One region of the Priestia sp. YIM B13551 genome, then DNA from elsewhere that is predicted to be linked to it. Evidence: a T-box and tRNA genes for the amino acid it is inferred to sense, from the RefSeq annotation. Region 1 holds a T-box; the other holds one or more tRNA genes.
What was found. A T-box is a leader RNA that pairs with one kind of tRNA and senses whether it is charged. The one in region 1 lies ahead of thrS (threonine--tRNA ligase), so its partner is inferred to be a tRNA-Thr.
Positions count from the first base shown of each region.

Region 2: it encodes a tRNA-Thr, which carries the amino acid that the T-box ahead of thrS (threonine--tRNA ligase) is inferred to sense. The anticodon was not compared.

Region 1 is NZ_JBHZOX010000001.1:477,491-486,247, forward strand. Features, by position in the region: gene ACFX4N_RS02495 (amino acid permease) at 1-1,082, opposite strand, end outside; gene ACFX4N_RS02500 (hypothetical protein) at 1,471-1,674, shown strand; gene thrS (threonine--tRNA ligase) at 1,847-3,064, opposite strand; T-box leader at 3,118-3,346, opposite strand; T-box leader at 3,386-3,611, opposite strand; gene ACFX4N_RS02510 (sulfatase family protein) at 4,015-5,757, opposite strand; gene ACFX4N_RS02515 (hypothetical protein) at 5,921-6,121, opposite strand; gene ACFX4N_RS02520 (cell wall hydrolase) at 6,264-6,722, opposite strand; gene ACFX4N_RS02525 (valine--pyruvate transaminase) at 6,915-8,216, opposite strand; gene ACFX4N_RS02530 (DUF6421 family protein) at 8,232-8,757, opposite strand, start outside.
Region 2 is NZ_JBHZOX010000002.1:883,103-891,859, reverse strand. Features, by position in the region: gene ACFX4N_RS14215 (aromatic ring-hydroxylating oxygenase subunit alpha) at 1-628, opposite strand, end outside; tRNA gene ACFX4N_RS14210 (tRNA-Thr) at 839-911, shown strand; gene ACFX4N_RS14205 (ABC transporter ATP-binding protein) at 1,178-2,128, shown strand; gene ACFX4N_RS14200 (ABC transporter permease/substrate-binding protein) at 2,128-3,651, shown strand; gene ACFX4N_RS14195 (YwaF family protein) at 3,983-4,729, shown strand; gene ACFX4N_RS14190 (NAD(P)H-dependent oxidoreductase) at 4,863-5,381, shown strand; gene ACFX4N_RS14185 (hypothetical protein) at 5,409-5,774, opposite strand; gene ACFX4N_RS14180 (LCP family protein) at 5,987-6,718, opposite strand; gene ACFX4N_RS14175 (hypothetical protein) at 7,256-7,930, shown strand; gene ACFX4N_RS14170 (M24 family metallopeptidase) at 8,006-8,757, shown strand, end outside.

The DNA of each region.
Region 1 (8,757 bases):
GCTCCGATAATCCCTACTAGCCAAGTAGAAAGAGTCGGAACTCCTGTTTTCTCATTTGTTTTAGCAAATGCTTTTGGCAGCAAGCCGTCGCGGCTCATGGAGAATAAAATGCGTGTTGCTGCATAAATGTAGGCGAAAATAACAGCCATGATTCCAATGACAGCTCCTGCAGCAATAACTCCTGCCACTGCATTTTGTCCTACTGAATGGAGAACATAGGCCATTGCTTCTGGGACATTCAGTTCTTTGTACGAAACAACTCCGGTCATAACAAGGCATACTGCTACATAAATAATCGTGCAGATCACAAGTGAACTAATAATTCCAATGGGCAAATTGCGCTGCGGATTCTTTACTTCTTCTGCTGATGTAGATAAGGCATCAAAACCTAAGAAAGCAAAAAATACGGCCGCGCCCCCTGTCACAACACCTTCAATTCCATAAGGCATAAAAGGAGTCCAATTAGACGGTTTTACATAAAAAGCTCCTACAATAATAAAGAGAAGGATAATAAATAATTTAACCAGCACCATAAAGTTATTCACTTTTTTACTTTCTTTTGTTCCTCTTGAAAGCAGCCATGTAATAAGAAGTGTAATACAAATAGCAGGAAGGTTCACTAGACCTCCATTTGCAGGGATCGTAATCAATTCTTTTGGCAGTGAAAAACCGAAGCCTTCTAAAAAGTTGTTAAAATAAGAAGACCATCCATTTGCTACTGCTGACATTGTTAACAAATAGACAGAAAGCAACGTCCAGCCCATTAAGTGTGCTACCACTTCGCCGATGGTTGCATATGTATAGGTGTAAACACTCCCAGATACAGGTATAGTTGAAGCAAATTCCGCATAGCACAGCGCTGCAAAACCGCATACAATAGAAGCCAATATAAAAGAAAAAATAACGGCTGGTCCAGCATCGTTAGCAGCTACTAAGCCTGTTAATACTAAAACCCCTGTTCCTATTACGGCTCCAATACCAAGAAGAGTCAAATCGAATGCTCCTAATGTTTTGACTAGAGATTTGTTTTGACTTTGTTCTAATAATTGCTCGATTGACTTCTTTTTAAATAGTTTTCCCATTGCACTCTCTCCTCTCTGTTGCCACTCATCCCTTAAAAAAACTTGAAAATGACGTTTTCCCTATTTGGCTGCGCGTTTTTACTTCAGATACAGAAGTAATTATATAGAAATAATTACTAACTTGTCTATTAGTATACTAATATCATTATATATATTTCAAGAGTTTTTGTAAGCGATTTCTTAATATTGCTCTATTTTGGATTTATAAACTAAATAAAGAGATTATCATTGTGCTTATGTATAATAAGTTTGAATAAAAATAATATTCTAAAAAATTATTTTATGTGTTTTTAGATAACTTTTTTACTAACTATCTTCAGATATAAATTCCTGACCTAGAGATTATTTACAGAACAATGAATGTTTTATCTTACCGGGTGTTATAATGATGAAAACTGAAGTGTATGAAGGGCGGAGAGAGATGCTTAACTTACTTATTGGCTGTATTTTACTAGCATTAGGAGTGTACTTTATGTTTAAATTTCTTTTTTACTCTCCTTCTAAAAAAAAGCGAGATCAGCAGAACATGAACAAACCATCAGATGAGGCTTCAGCTTCATCCCGTACAAACGATTCGAATGGAATAAGATAAATTTTTTTATAAAATACCGGCGTTTGTCTAAGGCAAAAGTTATACTGCTGATATATATTATCTTATACCCTTCTAGTTCAATATTCCCTTCATTTTGGTGTAAGACAAGATGAAGGGAATCACTATCCGACTTAAAAAAATCGGATTTTTCTATTTAGTAAGGTAAATAGCTTCAATAAACTCTGTTTGAATTCTTTTCTTTATTCAAGTGTACAGCTGCCTCTTCCACACTTACTGTTCCTATATTTTTCTTCCCGTGCTTTCGCATAGCAAGCGATTCATTTTCCACTTCTTTATCTCCTATCACGGCCATATAAGGAACTTTCTGCATTTCTGCTTCTCGAATTTTCAGCCCTATTTTTTCAATGCGATCGTCTACTTCAACACGATACCCTTTTAACTCCAGCTCGTGTTTCACTTTATATGCATATTCCACATGCGGCGGTGCAATAGGCAATAGTTTGAGTTGAACAGGAGCTAACCAAAGAGGAAATTGACCTTCGTAATGTTCAATCAAGATGGCCATAAATCGTTCAACGGAACCGTATATAGCGCGGTGAATCATTACGGGACGATGAGGTTTATTGTCTTCTCCAATATACATACAGTCAAACTTCTCTGGCATTAAGAAATCAAGCTGAACTGTTCCGCACTGCCAGCTGCGACCTAAGGAATCTAAAATATGAAAATCGATTTTCGGCCCATAAAAAGCTCCGTCTCCTTCATTCACCTGATAGTCTAAGCCTTTTTCACTTAACACAGATTGAAGCGACTTTTCTGCTTGGTTCCATGTTTCAATATTTCCCATGAATTTTTCAGGTCGTGTGGATAGCTCCACTTTGTAATCGAAGCCAAAATGTGAGTAAAAGTCATGGATAAACGCTAGAATGCGGCTAATCTCAGCTTCGATCTGACTGAGTTCTACGAATAAATGAGCGTCGTCCTGTGTGAATGAACGGACTCTTAGCAATCCGTTTAAAGACCCAGAAAGCTCGTGACGGTGAACTAATCCAAGCTCTGCGTATCGAATCGGAAGTTCTCGGTAGCTTCTTCGCTTGCTGCTAAACAATAAAATGGCTCCCGGACAATTCATCGGTTTAATCGCATAGTTTTGTTCGTCAACATTTGAAAAATACATATTCTCATGATAGTGCTCCCAGTGCCCTGATTGTTCCCACAGCTCCTGTTTCATCATGATGGGTGTTTTTATCTCTTGATAGCCTGCTTTATAATGCTTTTGTTTCCAGTAGTTCTCTAACTCGTTTCGAATAATCATTCCGTTAGGTAAGAAAAATGGCATACCAGGAGCTTCTTCTATTGACATAAACAGCTCCAGTTCTTGACCTAATTTTTGATGATTTCGCTTTTCTGCTTCCATTTGTTTTGACATGTTCATTCCTCCAATATGTTTTTATTTAACAAAAAAACCGCACTCATCCCTAGTAAAGGGACGAATGCGGCCGTGGTACCACCCTAATTCCGTAAAATACCCATACGTATTTTACGCTTAAAAAGATAACGGTTTTACCGGTTGCGGTTTCAGTGTATACACATTCCCCGCCGCAGCTCCAAGGTGGTAAATTCATTTCGTTTTCTAAGGGTTCTCAGCCAGTGACCCTACTCTCTGTAAAGAAAATTCAAAAATGATTCATGTCCTTTTCATTGCTTGTATATTCTTTTTTTCTACATAAAAAACCGCACTCATCCCTAGTGAAGGGACGAATGCGGCCGTGGTACCACCCTAATTCCGTAAAATACCCATACGTATTTTACGCTTAAAAAGATAACGGTTTTACCGATTGCAGTTTCAGTTATGCACGTTCCCTGCAATAGCTCTAAGGTGGTAAATTAGATGATTTCTTAAGGGCTCTCAGCCAGTGGCCCTATTCTCTGCGAAGAAAACAGCATCTAATTCGTGTCCTTTTCATTGCCAAATACTGTTTATTAGTTGTTAAAAGCGATTATAATGTATAAATTTAACAGAAGTCAAGAAGTAATTTTTTATTTTTCAATGGTATAGAATTACTTTATGCTTAAATTTTTGAAAAGTTACTTAAGAATACACGGACTGAAAAAGTTTTTTATTATACTATTAACGACTACATTTCATACTTATTTTCACCTTTATTTTCATAACAATAAAGGCGAAAAAGAAAGATACTATAAGTCCTTATTTGTTTTATCTAAGCGGTATTAACGAAGTGAAACCCAATACTATCCCAAATCAGAACAAATAACATAGCACAAGCATTATCAGGTTTTTTATTTATATACTAAAATATTAAATACATCTTTTTCTGCTCACCCAAATAGTTGACTTCAATCCGTAGAAACTATTTTTTATCTATCTTTAGAGGGAAGCTCATCATTCATGCTTCCACTTTGCGGAAAAATCCGTTTTTTCCTGATTTGTTCTTTAAGAATAACATCAAGCTGCCGCTGAACTTTCCTTGTTTCATTTGTCGAAAAATACGGGTGAGCCAGATTTACTGTTTCTAACGGATCCTTGGTCAAATTGTACATTTCAATTTGATCGGGAACACGTGTTGTTTTAAGGGTAGTAAAACTTACAGGGTAACCTTCATATTGCTCCCGGTGATTGACTTTATCTTTTTCTTCAGCTGCTGACCAAAATTGCGGATTATCATGATAGCGAGCGTATTTCCAAATTTCCTTTCCTGCCGCTGACGAAAACTCGACAATGACCGCTTGAATGTGATTAGGCTGAACAACTGACGGGTAGCTTTCTCCTAAAAAATTTGTTTGGTGAAGTCCTTTTGTCGGGTCATCATCCGTCATGAAGAAAATCGGTGTTTGCACTTGCTCAAGAGACGATTCTCCTCGAAGTATACCTGACAGGTCTCGCCCAACAAATGGATGTACTTCCGTATGACTTTTTTGTAATTGCTTTTGAACAGCGGAAGCATCGATATTAGCTAAACTAAGTATTGTCGGGATCAAGTCAACGTGACTAGTCATCAGGTCTGTACGTTGATAATTGGGAAATAAACATTTGTTGTGAATGAGAAGCGGAACGTGAATAGATTCTTCATACATGTTGTACCATTTTTGATGTAGTCCCCCGTGAGCTCCAAGCAAATCACCATGATCAGAGGTAAAAATAATAATTGTATTTTCATAGAACGAAGATTGTTCGATGGTCCGAAGAACTTTTAAAATTTGTTTATCAACATTTTTTTGCAGCTGATAATACAAGCGCCGGTAGAAGCTAGAATTTGGCGTCGGCTGCAGCGCTTTTGGATAGATGTATTTATAGCTGCTTTGAGCGCTAGGCTTTGTTTGCAAAGATTCTCTAATGGTAGGTGGCGGATCGATGTTCGGAATCGTCTCATCAATAGAAAACTGAAACATAGGAAGGTGTTTGGTAATCGCTCCAAACAGCGCAATGTCATGCGGGTTCACAAACGAAGCTACCATGAGCCAAGGCTGCGCAGTCGCTTGATGTTCTAATCGTTGAATAAGCTCTATGATTTCCTCTGCATATATTTCGTCTCGTCCGCTCACTCCAACGGCCGCGGATGAACCAGAATTGTGCGGGTTTCTCCCTTCCGGTTCTGGACCAATCCACCCTGAAAACCCAAACTTTTCAAGCTTATTAGCCTGTTGATAGAGGCACTCTTTCTCTAGATCCGGTATTCCTGTTTGCATCTGGTAGCTAGAAAAAACGTTATGTGTTCCTGGAATTAAGATGTTCTCATCAGAAATGTGCCATTTTCCTTTATAAAAGGTTTGATACCCAGCCTGCTTAAAATAATCTCCCATCGTCGGGACGGTATTAGGCTGCAGCCAAAACATATCAGGATCTTGTGACTTCTTTGCGATACCTTGCGTTTGCGTAACTCCGTGCAAGGAAGGATACTGCCCTGTAAACAATGTAGCTCGACTTGGTGAACAGGCTGTAGAACCGACGTAGTGACGGGTAAATTCCATTCCATGCTGTTTTAAAAATTCATGTGCTTTTAAATGTTTTTTTCGCCACTTTTTTAGTTCTTTACTTTCATATAAGGGTGGAAATCGCTCCTCGTCCACGAAAATTAACAAAAAATTAGGCTGCTTCTGCATGTTTACTCCTCCGCGTGTTTATCAAATTTTCTGTATTGATAAACTATGTAAAAAGCACTTTTTTTAGAAGAACGGAGTACGATTCATGTCTTTTTATGCCCAAACAAAAAAGACTCAGAGGATTTCTCTAAGTCTTTCATAGCTCATTTCAATACGATATTCCTTATTTTTTGTATGCTTTTAGCTGCTGATTTCGTTTATAGGTACCAATGATACTAGGTATACCTACAATTATGCTTATCATAAAACTCCACATCATATAGCGCCAATCCCCTGTAAAAAGCGCTACTCCCATAGAAAAAACGAGCTGACCAGCAAGAACTAACCATGAAGCTATCCAAGCAAACATCATATTCTCTTTCACGTTATCACCTCATATTTTTAAGTATGAATGACTTCTTATATTTTACCATAAAATTCTAATTTTAAAGGTTGTTCTACTGTTTATTTTATGTACATAACTAAAAAAGCTAATAGCAGCGCGCAGCTAGCCATTAGCTTTTTCATCATTTTGCAAATACATGATGTCCTATTTTAATTGTTTCTTGTTTTTGGCGCAGCCATTGATCTCCCGTTTTATCAGGATTAAAGAAGAATAATGAACCTTTTCCTTGACCTTGGAAGTTAATTGCTTCTTCTACAGCTTTTTTTGAATCTGTGTCTGCAGGTTTATTAATTTGACCGTTGCTGACCGGACTATACTGACCTTTTTGATAAATAACGCCTTTTACAGTGTCCGGGAATTTGCTGCTGTCGACTCTGTTTAATACAACTGTCGCCACGGCTACTTTGCCTGCATAAGGCTCTCCTTTGGCTTCAGCTGATACAAGACGAGCTAATAATTCTTTATCATTTTTATTTACCTGAATGTGCTGTTCATGAGCGGGCGCTGCAGCAAATGCTGAGTAACCTGCACCAAAACTTGGGATAAGCATTGCTATAGCAATCACTAGTTTCTTTATCATAAAAATAAAAAGCCTCCTTGCTATTTCTTGACGTGGTTCATATGCTAGCAGAAATATAGGAGTCTTTCATTACAAAAAATTATCCAGTTCCAAAAGAAATTGGATGTTATTGTCTTCTTCAAACAATCTTTAGCTTATAAAACTGGACCTTTTATGATTACGTATTAGTTGCACTTCTAAATCTTAAAGAAATTATATTTTTTCTGTTTGAAATATAAAGTTTGAACTGTATATTTCCTTAACTACTGAAGAAAGAATATCAATTCCTTTCTTTAACTCCTCATCTGCAGCAGTAAGACTTATGCGAATGCACTCCCGGTTGTGAGAAGAAGATTGGCTACCGTGAAAGAATGACCCGCCTGGCACTACAATCAAGTTTTCTGCTTTTAATTTATTGTATAGATCGGTATCACTGAAAGGCAAACCTTCTAACCAAAGCCAACCAAATAACGAACCTTCCGCTTTGTGCAAATACCAAGGAATATCATCCGGCATACGTATAGTTAAAAGATTTTTTAAATAGTCATGTTTTTGTTTATAATGAGTTCTTATATGGTTAGCTGAAATTCCGGCTAACTGCCCGCTTTTTAAGGTGCTAACCACCATTCGCTGACCTAACCTAGAAGAGTGAATCAAAATATTTGATTGAAATGCTTCCATTACTTTTATGAAGTCACTTTTTCCTATAGCAATTCCTATTCTCTCCCCAGGCAATCCGACTTTAGAAAGACTCATGCAGTGAATGATATTATCATGTATGATTGGATCCATTTCAATAAAATTAATAGCAGGAAAAGGCGGTGCGTAAGCTGAATCAATTAGCAATGGAATGTGATAGTCCTTGCACACTTGGGATATAAGCTGTACGGATTCTTCAGAAAGAATGTTGCCGCTTGGGTTATTAGGTCTTGATAATACAACAGCTCCGACGTCTGGGTCCTGAGCTATTTTATCTTTAAATGCTTGTTTGTTAAATTCATAACGAAACGTATGATGATCAAGCTTTGAGAGGATAGGAGGAATTCCTTCTATTACACCTTCCTCAAGCGCGACTCCACTATACCCAGCGTAATCTGGCAGCATAGGTATTAATGCTTTTTTTACTCTTCCTTCTTTACTTGTACCGCAAAACGAATTTAAAGCTAAAAAAAAGAGATTTTGACTTCCCGAAGTGATCAAGACTTGTTCTCTGTCCAGTTTAATATGATAATTCGTAAAGAAATATTCTCTTATGCAATCAATTAATTCATGCGTACCGTAACTAGAACCATATTGGCTAATCAAATTTTTTAATTGTTTGTCGTTCACAATATCCTTTAAAGCTTCTTCCCACATTTCATAAACTTGAGGGAGAATGGCGGGGTTGCCAGCACTTAAATTCACATATTGATTAAGATTGGAATTGAGCACTTCTTGGATATCATGCATAATAGCGCGAACGCCTACTTTATTAGTCATTTTGTTTCCTATTTTACTTAAATGCAAAGCAGTCACTAGTGCACCTTCTCCTTAAAGATTATGGTCATCGAATAGTAAGTATGGAACTTCAATCTTTTTATTTTGCTGATTAATAAAGTAATTGTCCGGGATAATAAATTTATCATCGTTCTCACTAGGTAATAAGTATTTTCGAACATAATGTTCAGCATCTTCTTTATAGTCAAGGTCACTTTGAATCGTTTCAAGTTCTTCAATTTCTTTTACTAAAAGATCCAGTTCTTTTAAGCATATGTCTAAATCTAAATAAGCATGGTCTCCTTTTCGGGATATTGAACGCCCATTTGCAACTAACCAGCTAAAAAGAAAAAATCCTGTTCCAGAATCAAAGTTTCGGGGTGCATTATGCTGACTAGGGTATCTTAAAAGTCGTTCAAAGAGAACAAATTCCGTTATCTCCTCCCAAAAAGGATATTTTCTTTTATGAAGAGTCAGCACCGTCTGGCAATCTACTTTAACTTCTTCTAGTATGCCTGCAAAAAAATTCATTTTCGCCTGTATATGTTGGTCAAAAGGTTTATTTCCGCAGTGATGGTAA
Region 2 (8,757 bases), on a different contig from region 1:
CATAGTCTGTATCGCTTACTTTATATTTAGGCACAAAGGCGTTGTTTCGATCACCAAATGTGTCCGTGTGCACCCAAGCAAAATGAGCTACGTCTAAAAAGCCTTCCATTTGACGACCGGCCGAACCCATGATATCAAAGCTCGGACAAACAATTTGCTGAAAATCAGGGTCCTCCCACGCATCGAAGTAAGGCAGGTTATCTTGTTCTCCTGTCAGGGAAGTCCATACTAATCCAAATCGTTCAATAACTGGATAGACGGCCATACACAGGCGGGGAGAAATGTTGGCATCAGGGTGAGCTGGAATCGACGTGCATGCGCCGTCCGTTGCATAGCGGAAGCCGTGGTAAGGACAGACAATTTCATCATCTTCCACCCAGCCCATGCTAAGCGGGGTGCCTCGGTGAACGCATAAATCACGAGCCGCTACTACTTTGTTTGTCGTGCGGTATAGAACGAGATTTACATCTAGTAGTTTTACGGACGTTGGTTTCTCTGTTACATCACTGCAGCGTGCGACCGGGTACCAATACTTGGCGAGCGTCGTCCAATCTTCCAGGCTGAACGTGCAGTCTCTTGGGTAGGGAGTTGCCGTTTTTGATTTGGTCATGGTTGGTTGTTGTTCCATCTATTTTCTTCCCTTCTTTTGTAAGCTCTTTTACTAAGGGTAATATAAAAAAAGAAAATTCACACAATTTATGTAAGGAGTTCTAACATAAAATATGGAACTTTGTAGAAAGTGCGAATTTCAGAAGACGCAAATTAGAGAATATACCAATAAAAAAATTTAAAAAAACGCTTCCTAAATAAATTTAAACGTGATATAATTTTCCAAGACGCTGGTGTAGCTCAGTAGGTAGAGCACTTGCATGGTAAGCAAGAGGTCGCAGGTTCGATCCCTGTCGCTAGCATACTAAAAAAACCTTCTTTCTTGTTGAAAGAAGGTTTTTTTATTTGTGTTGACTTTAAAATTATTCTCCGAATTATTCTTCCCCGCCTTGTGAAAACTTTAACAGTTTGATAGCCTTATTAGGAGGCTGTGAGAAAACATGTGTATCTTTTCCACTATGTCTTATGAATCATATTTAGAAATATTCTTAAAAGAATGTTTATTGCCTCTAAGTATTGGGTACACGAAACTAGGGGTTAAATTTCAACAGGGAGTGTGAACGATAATTTGATTACGTTTAAGAATGTGTCAAAGCAATATCCAGACGGTACGACCGCCGTGAAAAATATTAATCTAGAAATTAAAGAAGGGGAGTTTTTCGTTTTAATTGGTCCGAGTGGGTGTGGGAAGACAACCACCTTAAAAATGATTAACCGTCTTCATGATATTACCGAAGGAGAACTATACATAAAAGATAAGCTCGTATCGGCCCACAACATACATAAGTTACGCTGGAACATTGGCTATGTCCTGCAGCAGATTGCTCTTTTTCCTCATATGACCATTGCTGAAAATATAGCCATTGTACCCGAGATGAAGCATTGGAAGAAAAACAAAATCAAAACGCGCATTGATGAACTGCTTACCTTGGTAGGACTAGACCCAAAGCAATATAGAAACCGGAAGCCGTCTGAGCTCTCAGGTGGCCAGCAGCAACGTGTAGGTGTAGCACGTGCCCTCGCAGCCGATCCCCCCGTTATTTTAATGGACGAACCCTTTAGTGCCCTCGATCCGTTAAGCCGCGAACAGCTTCAGCAAGATATTATTAGCTTAAAAGAAAAAATCAAAAAAACATTTGTGTTTGTTACGCATGATATGAGCGAAGCGATGACGCTTGGAGATCGTATCTGCCTGATGAAAGATGGGGAAATTGTTCAAGTTGGAACCCCGGAGGAATTCATTCAAAAGCCTAAAAATGAATTTGTAAAAACATTTATTGGAAATCAAGGCAATGCTTTATTTGAGACATTGGATATGTTTGTCAAAGAAAGTGAACAGCCAGACGTAGAACCTACTGAAGAGCTAGCTTCAACCGCCACTGTTCAGCAGGCAATGGACGCCCTTTACGACCATGAAGCAATAGCCGTGAAAAAAGGGAGCAAACGCATTGGCGTTGTAACGCGCAAAAACCTATTAGCGTTTCTTTCTGATAAAACGAAAGAAGGAGGAACGCTGTAATGAATGCACTAAGCACATTATTAGATCAACGAGGAGATGCACTGTTTCAAGCTCTTCTTGAACACATTCAAATTTCCGTACTGGCTCTTGTTATCGCCGTGTTAATTTCAGTGCCGCTCGGACTGTACTTAACGAGGCATGACCGCATTGCTGAACCGATCATTGGCGTAACAGCCGTACTGCAAACCATTCCTTCACTCGCTTTATTAGGATTACTGATTCCTCTTGTCGGAATTGGAACCTTTCCCGCGGTTATTGCACTGTTTTTATATTCGCTTCTTCCTATTGTACGAAATACATATACCGGAATTAAAGAAGTGGACCCATCTTTAATTGAAGCATCCAAAGCCATGGGGATGAACTCGTGGAGACGATTAATCAAAGTAGAACTTCCTCTAGCACTTCCTGTCATTATGGCCGGAATTCGCACAGCGATGGTACTCATTATTGGTACAGCGACAATCGTGGCTCTTATCGGAGCGGGCGGACTCGGAAGCTTAATTTTGCTTGGTATTGACCGAAGCGATAATAGTTTGATTTTATTAGGAGCCATTCCAGCCGCATTATTAGCGCTTATTTTTGATGGAATTCTGCGAACGATTGAACACTCAGCTAAAAAAGGGTCCAAAAAACGCTCGTTTATTATGATCATCGTATTAATACTCATTCTTGTTTCTCCGTTTGCAGCGATGAGCGCAACAAAACCAGACCTTGTTATCGGAGGGAAGATTGGTGCAGAACAAGATATTTTAATTAATATGTACAAAGAATTAATTGAAGATCAAACCGATATGAAAGTAAATCTGCGTTCGTCGCTTGGGAAAACGGTATTTGTATTTGAGGCTCTGCGTAACAAGGAAATTGATTTGTACCCTGAATATACGGGTACAGCCATTGTGACGCATCTAAAGGAACAGCCGGACAGCAAAGATGAAACAGAGGTGTACAAGCAGGCAAAAGAAGGATTTCAAAAGAAATTCGGCCTTGTCTATTTAGATCCAATGAAGTTTAATAATACGTACACATTGACCGTAACAAAGGAATTTGCCAAGGAAAATAATCTAACAACTATTTCAGATTTGGCAAATGCAACAGATAAAGTAAAAGCAGGATTTACGCTTGAGTTTAAAGATCGTGAAGACGGCTATGTAGGCATTCAAAAAGAATATGGCCTTACCTTCCCCAATATTAAAACGATGGAGCCGAAGCTTCGCTATCGCGCTGTAGAAAAAGGCGATATTAACATGCTTGATGCTTACGCAACGGACCCTGAAATCAAACAGTTTGGTTTGAAAGTCTTAAAAGACGATCAGCAGTTCTTCCCTCCGTATCAAGGAGCGCCTGTGCTTCGTGAAGCTACGCTAAAAGAGCACCCTGAACTGAAAAAAATCTTAAATCAACTGGGCGGTAAAATCAGTGATGACGAAATGCGTGAAATGAACTATCAAGTAAATGCGAAAGGAAAAACGGCTGAAGAAGTTGCTCATCAATTCTTAGTGAAAAAAGGATTAATTAAAGAGTAAAAACGAAGAAAAAAGCTAGGACAACAGTATGTTAGTTGAAAGAAGATCTGAATGATGAATCGTTCGGATCTTTTTATTTTAGTTGTTTCTAGCAGTTGATTGGAGGGCAACGCGAAGACTCCCGCGGAAAGCGAAGCCTTGCATGGAAATCAACTGCGGTGCAAGAAGTGATCCATACTCGATTATTTACTCCATTCGTCCGTCTTTAGATTGGCGTGATTTCGTTATGTCTCAATCTCTTTTTAATGCGGGAGAAGCATTAATGAAAATGAGGCCTTATGAACAAGCTAAAGGTACCGAATTTGTTTTCTGATGGAAGGGAGGCGCTTTTATGAATTCATTTTTTACGTGTCATCCTGTACAACATTCCTTTCAGCTTTTTTCAGTTGAACATCTTGTAACTTTAGCTATTATCGTGATCATAGGAGCATTTATTTTTTTGTGTCGAAAGCAGCTGCGAAAAAAGATGTTTGTGTTCATTTTGCTTTCACTCATTCTAATTGCTTCAGAAACAGCCTACCAGGCTTGGGAAATCAGCTGCCATCAGTGGTCCGCTGAAACTTCCTTGCCTCTTCAGCTCAGCGATATAGTCGTGCTGCTGGCTGCTGTTATGCTGATAACCAAAAGCAGGCTTCTTTTTTATTTTGTGTACTTCGCAGGAATCAGCAGCTCTGTTCAAGCGATGATTACCCCGGACCTTGGCGGCTATGCGTATGCCCAGTTTCGCTATGTGCAGTTTTATGTATCGCATGGCGGTGTGGTACTTGCTTGCTGTCTGCTAATTGCTGTCTGCAGATATAAGCCGACGTTTCGTTCTTTATGGGTAAGCGTAGTATCTGTTAATCTGTACGGAGGTTTTATCTATGCTATGAATCGTTTACTCGGGGCGAATTATTTATACATGATGAAAAAGCCAGAGCACGCTTCCTTGCTGGATGTTCTTGGACCTCATCCTTGGTATTTAGTATGGATTGAAGGAATCATGATTCTTAGCTTTCTTGTCCTTTATCTGCCGTTTTGGGTACATAAAAAAATTAAAGGTGATAAAAACAAAGGCAATTTTATTGAAGCAAAATGATAATACTGGTAGTTTATAAATGTAAACGAATTTCCTGACTGAAAAGCAAAGAACGAGTAAACAAGCCGTTAGAGGCAAGCATAAAAATAGAAAAGAATAAAGCAGGCACAAATATCAGAAGGAGAGTATCAAAATGAAAACACTGGTTATTTTAGCGCATCCAAACTTAGCATCTTCTCGTATTAATAAAGCGTGGGCAGAGCGAGTAAAAAAAGAAGAGAATGTGTACGTTCATGATTTATACGCAAACTATCCCGATTTCAAAATTGATGTAGAAAAAGAGCAGGAGTTAGCTGTTCAATTCGATCGTATTGTTTTTCAATTTCCATTTTACTGGTACAGCTCACCAGCACTCTTAAAAGAGTGGCAAGATGTTGTCTTAACATACGGCTGGGCTTATGGAAGCAAAGGTACTAAACTTCACGGAAAAGAGTTTGTCGTAGCTACTTCGACAGGGGGCCCTGCAGAAGCTTATCAAGAAGGGGGATACAACCGTTACCCAATGAATCATCTGCTTCTTCCTTTTCAAGCTATGGCAAATTTAACAGGTATGAAGTTTCAAACTCCATTTTTATTTCAAGGAGCAGGCGGTGATCTGAGTGACAAAGTTATTCAAGATAGTGCAGAAAGCTACGCTCGATTACTAAGATAATAAAAAAAGCCGCGTCACAGCGGCTTTTTAATTTGCGTTTGTTCGTGAGAAAGAAGTAAGCAGCTTTTGAGGAGCGATATCTAATCCTTCAATTAGTAGTCCTGTCATAGCCGTTAGACTCCCGACTTCAAAAGATTCCCCGGCTCTCCAAAATGCTGATTCACCTTGTTTGATATAAATTTTCAGTCCGTTATCGCCAGCTACCCAGCCTTCCCCGTGAACGACTAAAAGAAGCTGTGGAATCGTAGCTTCTTGACGAGGGGTATAATCATTTTCTTGAAAAGATAAAAAGCTGATTTTGACATCTCCAGTATGAGAAAGTAATGGGTTTACTTTATAGGTAGAATGAAGAAAGGAACGCTCTTCTTCAGCTTGAAAACCATATAATTTCATCATTTCATCTCCTTGGCTAAAAAATATAAAAAGAAGTCCTTCTCCTTTCATATACGCATGTAACAGCAAAAATAGAACTCCAAAGAAACGGTTGTTTCTAGGAAAATGGCTTCATTTTTTGTCGAAGCTGAAAATTTTTTGAAGGATAGGGAGGAAAAACAGAAGTTTTTTTGAATAGTATAAAAAAGGTGTCCGCTAATGGACACCTTTTCCTAATTTAAAAATGATTGTAACGCTTGTTTGTTTTCTTCAAGGTCGATGCTTAAAACAGCACCAATACCGGATATTCGTTCATTTGAATAGGAACCTTCAACCGGTAAACGAAGAGATTTTAAATCTGGCTGATTTCCAACTAAAAAATCTTTTCCTATCACAATAAATGTTTTTGGCGGAATATTTGTATCCACATATGGATCAATGACTCCCCATAGCTTAGGAGCTTTCGCCAGCGTCTTTACTTGAAGAGCTTCATCCATTAATTTACCGATCACTTCTTGTTGACGCTTCACGCGCCCGAAATCACTTTGGCTATCATGTCGGAATCGCACGTATCCTAGTAATTTATCTCCGTGAAGAGTTTGTTTTCCAGGTTTTAGCGTCATGCCAATTCCTGATGACATTTCGTGCGGCACGGTAACCGTAATTCCCTCAGGGGCAATCGTATCGGCAACTTTAGAAAAACCTTTAAAATCAACAACGGCATAATAGTTTACATCTAAGCCGAAATTTTCTTTAATTGTCTTACGCATTAATTCGGGCCCGCCAAATGCATAGGCTGAATTTAATTTGTTTTTGCCATGTCCAGGAATATCCACATATGAATCACGCATCAAAGAAACAATTTTAGGCTGATTGCTGTCTTTGTCATAATGAGCAATCATGATTGTATCGGCACGCGAATGTTCTTCACCTCGAGAGTCAATTCCAAGAAGCAGCACATTCATGCTATCTAAATTGGCACTTGCACCATTAAAATCAAATTGTCCATCTTTCCCAAAAGCTCCGTCTGCTTCTGCTAACCCTTGTTGGTATTGATAATACACATACGCACCAGCGGCGATTACAAGAATGAGAAAGAAAAGAAGTAGCTTTCTAAAGCGTTTCTTTTTTCTTTGCTTTTTTCTTTTATGTTGTTTACGTTCTGTACGTTCTTCCAAATGTCTCACCATCGCATTCAAAAATATTAATACTTTTTTGTTTGAAACCAATTATGCAAAAAATTATAAAACGACATAATAAAATTAACACTAAGGAATTAGATTAGCAAGTACGTTCACTAGTAAATCTGCGAAGGCGGCTAAAATAAGAGAAGTGTACAAATAGAAGAAAGAGGAAATAAAGGTTATTTTTCTCGAGGATATTTGTTATAATTTATCATAGTTAGGGAAAAAGTTCTGTCTTTTAAGAATGGAATAAGAGGAAAGTCTCTGTTTGTGGAGAATCAAATATAGGTCTAAATGTAGAAAAAAGGAGTGAAGCGAATGAGTATATATGTGTCATCTTCGAACCTTGTGCTGATTCCAGAAGCGGCGTTAAGTCATTGGAAACCTTATGGCGCGGGGGAATTGACCGGAGCTATTATTTCAGGTAAAGATAGTGCTGAAATAATTAAAGAGCTTAATCAATCGTCTATTCTGCCTTTTACAAGTTTTTTCTATCGAAAGCATTTTGTTATTCTGTTTGATAAAGAACAAGTGAAAAATCATTTTGAACAGCTGCTTTTATTATATAAATCTCAGGGCTATATTTTTTATTCTTCTACTTTATACGATGATCATTGGTCCCAGGTCCTTGAAGGAACGAAGCAGCTGTTAACGGTAAATGGACAAGTGGTGCCGGTGCTTGAGCTTGAACAAAACGGTGAATTTGATGTTGTGCGTGATGAAGGCGGTCTGCACATTGTGATAGATGATGACGAAGACGAAGAGAAGCAGCTAGAAAAAAAAGTTCATGAGCTTCCGCTTGAAGAAGGTACCTATTTTATTGGCGATCCGGGATTTGTTGAAAACCGGGACATGCTGGTAAAAGAATATTTTCCTAAAGGTACGTACGAATTTATTTATAGATACGGAGAAAATGGCTGGCTGATGAAAGTAAGTATTCAGCGAAAAGCGATTAAAGAGCAGCTTACTACTCTTCACGCGGCTTTGTCTTAACCTCTATTCATTGTACAATATTGCTAAATAACTATGTTATAATAGTAATATTGCACAATGAAAGGGGTTTTTTTAATGGAAGCACGTTTACAAAAAGTCGTATCGTGGCTAAAAGAAAAGAATGTAGAAACGGCCTTTATTTCGTCAACCGAAAACGTATTTTATTTAACTGGATTTCATACGGATCCGCATGAGCGTTTACTTGGCTTATTTGTGTTTAACGAAGCGGAGCCGATGCTTGTTTGTCCATCAATGGAAGTGGGACAAGCAAAAGAAGCCGGCTGGAAATTTGATGTGATTGGATATGAAGATCATCAAAATCCTTGGGAACTTATTAAAGAAGCTTTACATAAACGAAACGTAATAGATGTGAAAAAGGTTGCTGTAGAGAAAGAGCAGCTGCTGTATGCGAGAGCCGAAGAACTGCTTAGCCTATATCCAAACGCTGAGCTAGTCGGAGCAGAAGAGAAGTTAAATCAGCTGCGTTTAATTAAAGATGAGCGTGAAGTTGAGATTCTGCAAAAGGCAGCTGCCTTAGCTGATTTTGGTGTAGAAGTAGGCGTAGCTGCTTTAAAAGAAGGCGTTACGGAAATGGATGTTCTGGCTAAAATTGAATACGAGCTAAAGCGAAAAGGAATTCGTGAGATGTCGTTTTCAACGATGGTTTTATTTGGTGAAAAAACGGGAGAAGCGCACGGGAACCCAGGTCTTCGCACGTTAAAGCCAGGAGATATGGTTCTGTTCGATTTAGGTGTAGTGCTAGACGGATACTGTTCAGATATTACGCGTACAGTCGCTTACAAGTCCATTAATGATAAGCAAAAAGA